DNA from 4 places in the Rhizobium sp. Root491 genome. Region 1 is predicted to be linked to each of the others. Evidence: riboswitches for the same ligand, from Rfam matches in the RefSeq annotation. Region 1 holds a riboswitch; each other region holds the start of a gene.

Region 1 (2,197 bases):
GGCAGCAGGAGGATATTGCTCCAGGCCGTTGCGCCGGAGATTGGAAACGGGGACGCATGACGCTGCTGAAAGCGGCGAAAAGCGTAAAACCGCAACGTTGACTGCCGACTAGCAGTTCCAGTGATTCAAGCCTGACGGTACGATTAACGAAGCCGAATACCGCCCACTGCCAGACCTGTCAGATGCCCGGTGCGGATCGGAACTCCCTGTGCACCTTCAACGACATGGGGCGGTTCGAAGGCCCGAGCACAAATTCGGCGGTGCTGATGCGGATACGCGTCCGTGATGTTATCGGCCCGCAATTTAAGGGTGCTTGCCTTCGCTCATTCGCTATTTAATTCAAACGCCGATTCCTTTATTAGCGCTGCGCCGGCACAGTAGGGCATGTCCGAATAGCATCCCAACCTCCGGCGAGGCCGCTTCAATGAAACGCCTGTGGCAGGCGAAATCATGCGCGCCTTCTAGCTGCCCCAATTGCCTCCTGAACCGTCGATCGACGTACTGGCTCTTCTGGAGCGACTAAGTCTGGCGGAACGCGCTCTGGGCGCCTGGACGGTATCACCAGGCTGCTCCCGCGCTAGGAACTATTCGTGGTGTGGTCTGATCCTTTCAACTGCGTGGAGCGAGACGTTTGCCACGGCCAGGTCCGCGTATGTGAGAATCGCCTGACAACGCCGAATGCAACCTACTCGGTCGGAACCGGCGATGGAAACGCAGACTTAAGGACATAAAGATATCGTTATATGATGTTGACCGATGGCGTAGCTTACCATATGGTCGTCACGCCTAAGGTTCCCCAGTCGTTGCACGCAACGTGCCGGGGCTAAGAGGGAAGTCGGTGCTCCGTGTCATGCGGAAAAGCCGACGCTGCCCCCGCAACTGTAAGCGGCGAGCTGAAGTCCAACATGTCACTGGTTTACCCCGGGAAGACGGACGGAAGTGATGATCCGTGAGCCAGGAGACCTGCCTTTGGTGAAATAACGTCCACGGGCGGGGTGTCCCAGTGTGCCGTAGCAAAGGCTGCATTGTCGCGGCCTGTCTTGCTATGCGTCCGCAGACCCATGCCCCCAACTTTACAGGGGCACAACATGTCTCAGACCTGCATTTTTACGATCACGAGCGTACCCTTCGATGAGGACTATCGTCCTTCAGAAAATACGCGCATCACCACCAATTTCGCCAATCTGGCTAGGGGCGAAAAGCGGCAGGAAAACCTGCGCAATGTCATGCGCATGATCGACAGCCGCTTCAACGCCCTCGCTCACTGGGATAATCCCAAATCGGACCGATACTCGGTCGAGTTGGAGATCATTTCGGTCGATATGAGCTTCGATGTCGCAGGTGAAAAATTTCCCCTCATCGAGATACTGAAGACGACGATCATCGATCACAAAACCAGTGAGCGTATCGACGGCATTGTGGGGAATAACTTCTCCTCCTATGTGCGAGACTACGACTTCAGCATTGTCCTGCCGGAGCATAACAAGAGCGTTCCTGCCTTCAGCATTCCGGCCGACTTCGGCGACCTGCATGGAAACCTGTTCAAGTCTTTTCTGCGGTCGGATGCCTACCGCTCGTACTTTCGCAAGCCGCCGGTCATTTGCATCAGCGCCTCGACCAGCAAGACCTATTACCGGACCGAAAATCATCACCCCGTGATGGGCGTCGAATACCGGCAGAATGGGTTCTCGTCCACCGACCAGTATTTCGGGAAAATGGGATTGCAGGTTCGCTACTTCATGCCTGCAGGCAGCGTTGCGCCGTTGGCCTTCTACTTTGTTGGGGACTTGCTGGGCGACTACTCCAATATTGAGCTAATCGGCGTCATCAGCACGATGGAAACGTTTCAGAGAATTTATCGCCCCGAAATCTACAATGCGAACGCAGCAGCCGGGACATTTTACCAGCCCAACCTCAAGCACCAGGACTATTCGCTGACCCGGGTCATTTACGATCGCGACGAACGAAATCGCTTGGCGGTGGATCAGGGTAAGTTCACCGAAAAACACTTCATCAAGCCATACCGCGCCGTCCTTGAGCAATTGTTTGCTCACCGCCCCGCCTGAGCATCACTTAGAAGAGGTCCCATCGTGAAGAAACTTCTCCCCACATCGACGGCTGGCAGCCTGCCGAAACCCTCCTGGCTTGCGCACCCCGAAAAACTGTGGTCGCCCTGGAAGCTGGAGGGCGAGGAATT
Region 2 (2,197 bases), on a different contig from region 1:
TATCTGGTGGAAGGCCCGGGCCATTGCGGCGAATGTCACACGCCGCGCAATGCGCTTGGCGGTTTTCTCGATGGCAAATGGCTGGCCGGTGGTCCCAATCCCGAAGGCGAGGGCCGCATTCCCGATATTACCCCCGGCTCGCAGAGCGTCGGAAGCTGGGAAGCGGCCGATATTGCCAACTATCTGGAAACCGGCTTCACCCCGGAATTCGACAGCGTCGGCGGCTCCATGGTCAAGGTGCAGCAGAATATGGCGCATCTGACGGTCGATGACCGCAATGCGATCGCCGCCTATCTGAAGGCCATCCCGGCACGGTAGCCCTTTGCCGTCATGCCGGACTTGATCCGGCATCCAGCCGCGGCGCGCAATTCTCACGCCGGCCTGCCATTGACTCCCACCCACACCCATCGGATAACGATCCTGTGATGGTTCCTTCCGGGCGTTCCGGAAGGTGAAAAGGGAACACGATAGGGAGACATCCTCATTCGTGGCTGCCCCCGCAACTGTGAGCGGAGAGCCTGAAACGAAATGCCACTGGTAAGCATCTCGCCGGATATGGGCGAGGGCAATGCCGGGAAGGTGTTTCAGGTTTTGACCCGTAAGCCAGGAGACCTGCCATCACGGAAATGTCCATGCCGGCGGGGTGTCCGGAAGAGCGGAATTTCAGGGTGGTGGCGCTTGAACGTGCCGCCCTGTGTCAGTCTCGTATCCCCGTGGTGAAGTGTATCGCATGCGGCTGCACGGCGTTTGCCGTTCCGCCGCGTCTAAAGGCGCGGGGTCGCGCCGTAAGAGGGGTCACCATGTCCATCAACCAGAATACGGCAAATGCCGCCGTTTCAGCAAAAACGGGCAGCTTCGCGCAATCGCTGACGGCGATCGTGCTTGGTCTGTTCGTCGTCGGGTTTGTCGGCTTTTCGCATGTGGAAGCCGTTCACAACGCCGCGCATGACACGCGTCATGCCAATGCTTTCCCTTGCCATTGAGGGGAAAAAGCATGTCGTTCTTTCGCAATATCGTTTTTACCGCCGTCCTCGTCGGCATCGTTGGCGGCTTCGCCGTTTCGGCCATGCAGGCTTTCGGCACCACGCCGCTGATCCTGAAGGCGGAAACCTATGAAAATGCCGGTGGCGAAGCGCCCCACAGCCATGATGCTCCGGCCACGACCGGCGCTGCCGTTCCCGCGCACGAACATAATAAGGAAGCCTGGTCTCCGGCCGACGGCTTCGAGCGCACCGCCTATACGGTCGCCGCCAACGTGCTGACCGCCATCGGTTATGCGCTGGTGCTGACCGGCCTCATCTCGCTGCGCGGCACCGATGCCGGCTGGCGCGAAGGCCTTTTGTGGGGTGTGGCCGGTTTTGCCGCCGTCATGCTTGCGCCGATGATCGGCCTGCCGCCGGAACTACCGGGCAGCCCGGCGGCCGCGCTTGAGGCGCGTCAAATCTGGTGGCTTTCGACGGTTGCCGCAACCGCGGGCGGCATTGCGCTGATCGCATTCCGGCGCGAACCCTGGGCAATCGTGCTCGCACTGGTGTTGATCGTTGCTCCACATGTGGTGGGCGCGCCCCTGCCGCCGGAAGGTGAACATGCGCTGGCACCGCTGCCGCTGGAACGACAGTTCATCGTCGCCGCCACCGTGACCAGCTTTGTCTTCTGGGCCTTGCTCGGAACATTGAGCGCGTTTTTCCTGAAGCGCTTCCAGCAGGCTTAAATCCATGCAGGACGCAGCCGAATGGAGTGAGGAACTCGACGCGCTGCGTTTTGCCGTTCCCGGTCACGGCGCTTTCTGCGCCGTGCATCGCCTTGCTTTCAAGGCAGTCCTTGGCGTCAGCCCGGAACGGGAAGCGGCGCTCGCCTATTTTCATGAGAATGAGGCTGCCTTTACGGTCGCAGCCCTTGCCAAGATAAAACGCTCGGCTTTGCCGGCCGGTCGCAGTCTGCATCTCAACAGCCGCGATATCCGCCGTGCGATGGCGGGGGAGGGCGGGGATGTCGCGCCCCGTGTCTGCCGGGTGCTTGATCAGGGGTGATTTGTGATGGTCTCGCGGCTCAACTTCCCCACCACCCTCATTCCTGTGACAAGCACAGGAATGAGGGTGGGAGGATCCGCAAAACTCTCGACACCAAGGTGAGCTTCACCGGTGTTCCGCCGCAAAAATTCCAAGTTCCGCCTCGGCTTCCGGACCAAAGAGGCCGA
Region 3 (2,197 bases), on a different contig from region 1:
CGCGCGGCGAGGCTGCGGCTGTCCTGCCCATGGACGGCTTCCATATGGATAACGGTATTCTCGAAGAACGGGGGCTCTTGCCGCGAAAAGGCGCACCGGAGACCTTCGACGTGCGCGGCTTTCTTGATATCGTCTCCGCAGTTCGTCAGGGCGGGCAGGAAGTTCTTGTCCCGGTTTTTGACCGCTCCCGCGAAATTGCCATTGCCTCCGCTCGCGCCATCGCGCCAGAAACACGCTTCATTCTTGCCGAAGGCAACTATCTGCTGTTGAACGAGGCGCCGTGGACGAAGCTTTCCGGCAGCTTCGATCTTACCGTCTTCGTAGGCCCATCCGTTGCGGTGCTCGAGGAACGCCTGCGGGATAGATGGCAGGGCTATGGTCTCGATGCGACCGAGATTCACGCCAAACTGTTCGAAAATGATCTTCCCAACGGAAAGCGGGTGATTGAAAACTCACGCCCCGCCGATATTCGCATCGATATCTGGAAATAACCCGCCGCTTCCGTCCGTAGGCGGCATCGAACATTCACCGTTAAGCCTTTGTTGACCATGTGTTGAATCTTTTTGATCCACAGGGTGGGGCTTTCGCATGTCTAATTATTGACGAAAAAAATTCCTCATATACTATATGTGGTGTTCAAGGTTCTTTCGATTCGCAAGCGTCGGGAGCTAAGACGGGAATTCGGTGCGCAACACCATTATGGTGAAGCAATGCCGAAACTGCCCCCGCAACTGTAAGCGGTGAGCATCGTTCCGATTTGAGCCACTGGCGCTAAAAGCTCCGGGAAGGTGGGAATGGATGTTTTGACCCGCAAGTCAGGAGACCTGCCTTGAGCGAAAACGTCCACGGGCGGGGTGTCCGGAAGGAAGGTGTATGACGCAAATGAATTGCGTGCGCCCTTTTCTGCCCCCTCCAGAACAAGCTTCGGGGTGAAGTCATGCCAGTGCATTTTTATAAGTTTCTACGCTCGTCGGTGTAGACAGAGATCTTACGCGGCCTGAGCCGCGCGCCTCGCCAGAATGACAGAACCATCGCCACCCGCTTGTGATTGCAGGCGGGCAATGTTGAGCCGTGCGTAAAAGCGGCTTCGAAAGAGGAAACAATGACCGTCACCGTTTACAGCAAACCCGCCTGCGTCCAGTGCACTGCCACCTATCGTGCGCTTGACCGCATCGGTGTCAGCTACGAGATCGTCGATATCTCCGAAGATGCGGATGCCCTCGATCGCGTTCGCGGCCTTGGTTACATGCAGGTTCCCGTGGTCGTTGCGGGCGAACGCCATTGGGCGGGTTTCCGTCCGGACATGATTGGCTCGATCAGCTGAGGAGGCGATGCGATGGGGCTGATTGTCTATTATTCCAGCCGGTCTGAGAACACTCATCGCTTCCTTCAGAAACTGGGGCGACGATTGCTTCGCCTGCCGCTCGGCGCCGAGGAAGACGTTACTCACGTGTCGGAGCCCTATGTTCTCGTCACCCCCACCTATGGGGGCGGCGGCATGAAAGGAGCGGTACCGAAACCGGTTATCCGGTTTTTGAACGAGCCCTCAAACCGAAATCTCATTCGCGGCGTCATCGCGGCGGGAAATACGAATTTTGGCGCAGCTTTCGCATCCGCCGGAGATATCGTGTCGCGTAAATGCGCGGTGCCGTTTCTCTACCGCTTCGAGCTTCTCGGCACGGAGGAAGATGTCGCCAACGTCAATCATGGATTGGAACGATTTTGGACACGCTGACCTCGAGCGCGGTGCGCAACACGGATGCCAAACAACAAGTAACCGGCGCGCCGAAACACCTGGACGCGGGACTGGACTATCACGCGCTGAACGCGATGCTGAACCTCTACGATGAAAACGGGAAGATCCAGCTCGACAAGGACCGCCTTGCGGCACGGCAATATTTCCTTCAGCACGTCAATCAGAACACGGTGTTTTTCCATAATCTCAGGGAAAAGCTCGATTATCTCGTGACCGAGGGATATTACGAACAGGAGGTGCTGGACCACTATTCCTTCAATTTCGTCCGTGACCTCTACGACGAGGCCTATGCCAGAAAGTTCCGTTTTCCGACATTTCTCGGCGCCTTCAAATATTATACGTCCTATACGCTGAAGACCTTCGACGGAAAGCGTTACCTGGAGCGTTATGAGGACCGCGTCTGCATGGTGGCGCTGGCTCTGGCGCGTGGCGACGAGCAGC
Region 4 (2,197 bases), on a different contig from region 1:
AAATACCGAGGATATAGGGATCGGCGAGCGGGTTGCGCAGAAGTGATTGAAGCACCGCACCGGCCAGCGCCAGCGAGGCGCCACAGCACGCGGCAACAACGGCGCGGCTGAGGCGGTAACTCCAGACGATGCCCTCATCCAGCGGCTCCAGCGGATAACCCGCATGGAAGACACGATTGGCAATGGTCTTTGCCACCACGTCGAACGGAATGGCAGTCTCGCCGATGGCCGCACCGGCCATCAGCGCGACGAGCAGCAGGGCGAGTGCGGCAAAAGCCAGACCCGCCCTGCCAAGATTGACGGAAAGACCGTTCACTTGGCGAGACCGGCTGTGGAAATCGCCTCGGCCAGCGTTTCAATGCCTTCGATCGTGCGGATGGTCGGGTTCATCGCCTGCGCGTCCATTTCGAAGACATGGGCCGCCTTGACGGCGGGCATGATGCTGGCAACCGGATCGGTAGCAAGGAACTTGAGCTTGACGGCGACGTCATCGGCGGGGAACCGCCGGCGGTCCATCTTGCCGGCAACGATCACGGACGGATTGGCCTTGGCGATGGTTTCCCAGCCAACAGTCGGCCATTCCTCATCGCTTTCGATAACGTTCTTCAGTCCGAGCGCGGACATGATGTAACCCGGCGCACCATTGCGGCCCGCCACGTAAGGATCGATATCCAGCTCGGCGCTGGAGAACCAGAAGACTGCTGAAATCTTGCCATTCGCCGAAGCGATCTTGGCGCGGGCGGCTTCCTCACGCTTTTTCAGGTCGGCAACGACTTCCTCGCCGCGATCCTGCACGTTGAAAATTTTCGCAAGGTCGCGGACCTCCTGGTAGATCAGGTCCATGGTGAAAACGGACTTGCGCACGCCGTCGCCGCCGCCGGAATTGTCCTTGCCCATGCAATCGGCAGGGGAGGTATAAACGGGAATACCGAGTTCGGCGAATTGCTCCGGTGTTCCGACAACGCCTTCGGGACCGATCTGCCACTGGAACTGCGTCGTCACGAGGTCCGGCCTCTTGCCAACCACCGCCTCGAAGCTCGGATCATTGTCGGCAAGCCGCTCCACCTTGGCATTGGCGTCTTCGTAACCCTTCAGAACCGGGCCGATCCACAGCGCCGTGCCTACCACCTTGTCGGCCACGCCGAGCAGATAGAGAACCTCGGTCGTGCTCTGGCCGACCGATACTGTGCGGGCGGGCGCCTGCTTGAAGGTGATTTCGTGGCCGCAGCTATTGATCGTCAGCGGATAGGCGGTTTCGGCAGCCTGAGCGGCACCGGCGGGCAAGGCCGCTAATGCGACAGCCAGAAGACCGGCGGAAACCGGCAGGCGTTTGAAATGAAACATATGTTCTCCAGTCTAAATAAAGTGGCGTGATCCGCAGGCCGCGCGTCAAAACGCGTAGTGACAGAGCGACAACAAGTGTGGAGATGGAGAACGGGACTCTAAATACGTTTCCGCGGACGGAAAGGTCATAATCAGCTCCTCTTCCGGGCATCCCCGCCCGTAACGATGGTCAATATTATGACGGCAGGTCTCCTGGCTCACGAATATGCGCCGTTCATCTGCCTTCCCGCACCTTGAAGGGTGCAGTGGCATGACGCTTTTCAGGCGTCACGAGGATGAGCGGCAATCCGCTTACAGTTGCGGGGGCAGCCACGGCATTGGGCGATAGAAATCACCCGCACCATGTTCCCTATTAATCCCTTTGCCCTTCGGCTTCAGGAACCGTCGCTTTCTGACATAAGGGGCAAGCGCCGGGGCGTCAATTGCGATAGTGCTGCAGCTCAGCACAAAGACGGACCCGCCAACGCGAAAATTTTTGTAGCGCCGGAGGGCGCCGGTTGAGGTGCGTCTTTGGACATGGTGGTAAGGGTTTCAATCACCACCAAGCCGGATTGCGCAATAAAATCAATAAAGAGATTGTTGTCGCTGATGGTGTCGAGACGCACCAGCTCATCGTCAAGATCGGTAAAATGCCGCCTTACGAGTGCAATCGCATCCATGTCCGCACCCGCAACGACCGGACCGATAATGTGGCCCCGCCCCGCCGCACGGCGCAGCGCAAAAGCGGTAAGACGGTCCGCCTCAAACACACCGTAACCCGCATTCTGCGTCAAAAGTCGCTGCAAAACGTTCCGGCGCGAAACGCCAAAAGCCGCCCGGTCTAGTTCCACCACATCAGTCAGATGACCTGCGG

The links. Region 1 has a riboswitch for cobalamin ahead of ASD46_RS25780 (DUF1852 domain-containing protein). Riboswitches for the same ligand answer to the same signal wherever they lie in the genome.
Region 2: it holds a riboswitch for cobalamin, as region 1 does, so the genes downstream of both, ASD46_RS02975 (CbtB domain-containing protein) here and ASD46_RS25780 (DUF1852 domain-containing protein) in region 1, are expected to answer to the same signal.
Region 3: it holds a riboswitch for cobalamin, as region 1 does, so the genes downstream of both, nrdH (glutaredoxin-like protein NrdH) here and ASD46_RS25780 (DUF1852 domain-containing protein) in region 1, are expected to answer to the same signal.
Region 4: it holds a riboswitch for cobalamin, as region 1 does, so the genes downstream of both, ASD46_RS12190 (ABC transporter substrate-binding protein) here and ASD46_RS25780 (DUF1852 domain-containing protein) in region 1, are expected to answer to the same signal.

Annotation. Positions count from the first base shown of each region.
Region 1 is NZ_LMFF01000020.1:114,491-116,687, reverse strand. It holds partial or broken gene ASD46_RS27985 (Fic family protein) at 436-578, shown strand; cobalamin riboswitch at 773-986, shown strand; gene ASD46_RS25780 (DUF1852 domain-containing protein) at 1,089-2,066, shown strand; gene ASD46_RS25775 (methionine synthase) at 2,091-2,197, shown strand, end outside.
Region 2 is NZ_LMFF01000001.1:592,679-594,875, reverse strand. It holds gene ASD46_RS02980 (c-type cytochrome) at 1-318, shown strand, start outside; cobalamin riboswitch at 410-635, shown strand; gene ASD46_RS02975 (CbtB domain-containing protein) at 801-983, shown strand; gene ASD46_RS02970 (CbtA family protein) at 995-1,711, shown strand; gene ASD46_RS02965 (hypothetical protein) at 1,716-2,030, shown strand; gene ASD46_RS02960 (type 1 glutamine amidotransferase family protein) at 2,136-2,197, opposite strand, start outside.
Region 3 is NZ_LMFF01000001.1:1,353,687-1,355,883, reverse strand. It holds gene ASD46_RS06730 (nucleoside triphosphate hydrolase) at 1-491, shown strand, start outside; cobalamin riboswitch at 623-847, shown strand; gene nrdH (glutaredoxin-like protein NrdH) at 1,103-1,324, shown strand; gene nrdI (class Ib ribonucleoside-diphosphate reductase assembly flavoprotein NrdI) at 1,337-1,735, shown strand; gene nrdE (class 1b ribonucleoside-diphosphate reductase subunit alpha) at 1,723-2,197, shown strand, end outside.
Region 4 is NZ_LMFF01000012.1:277,814-280,010, forward strand. It holds gene ASD46_RS12185 (FecCD family ABC transporter permease) at 1-316, opposite strand, end outside; gene ASD46_RS12190 (ABC transporter substrate-binding protein) at 313-1,344, opposite strand; cobalamin riboswitch at 1,509-1,745, opposite strand; gene ASD46_RS12195 (GNAT family N-acetyltransferase) at 1,785-2,197, opposite strand, start outside.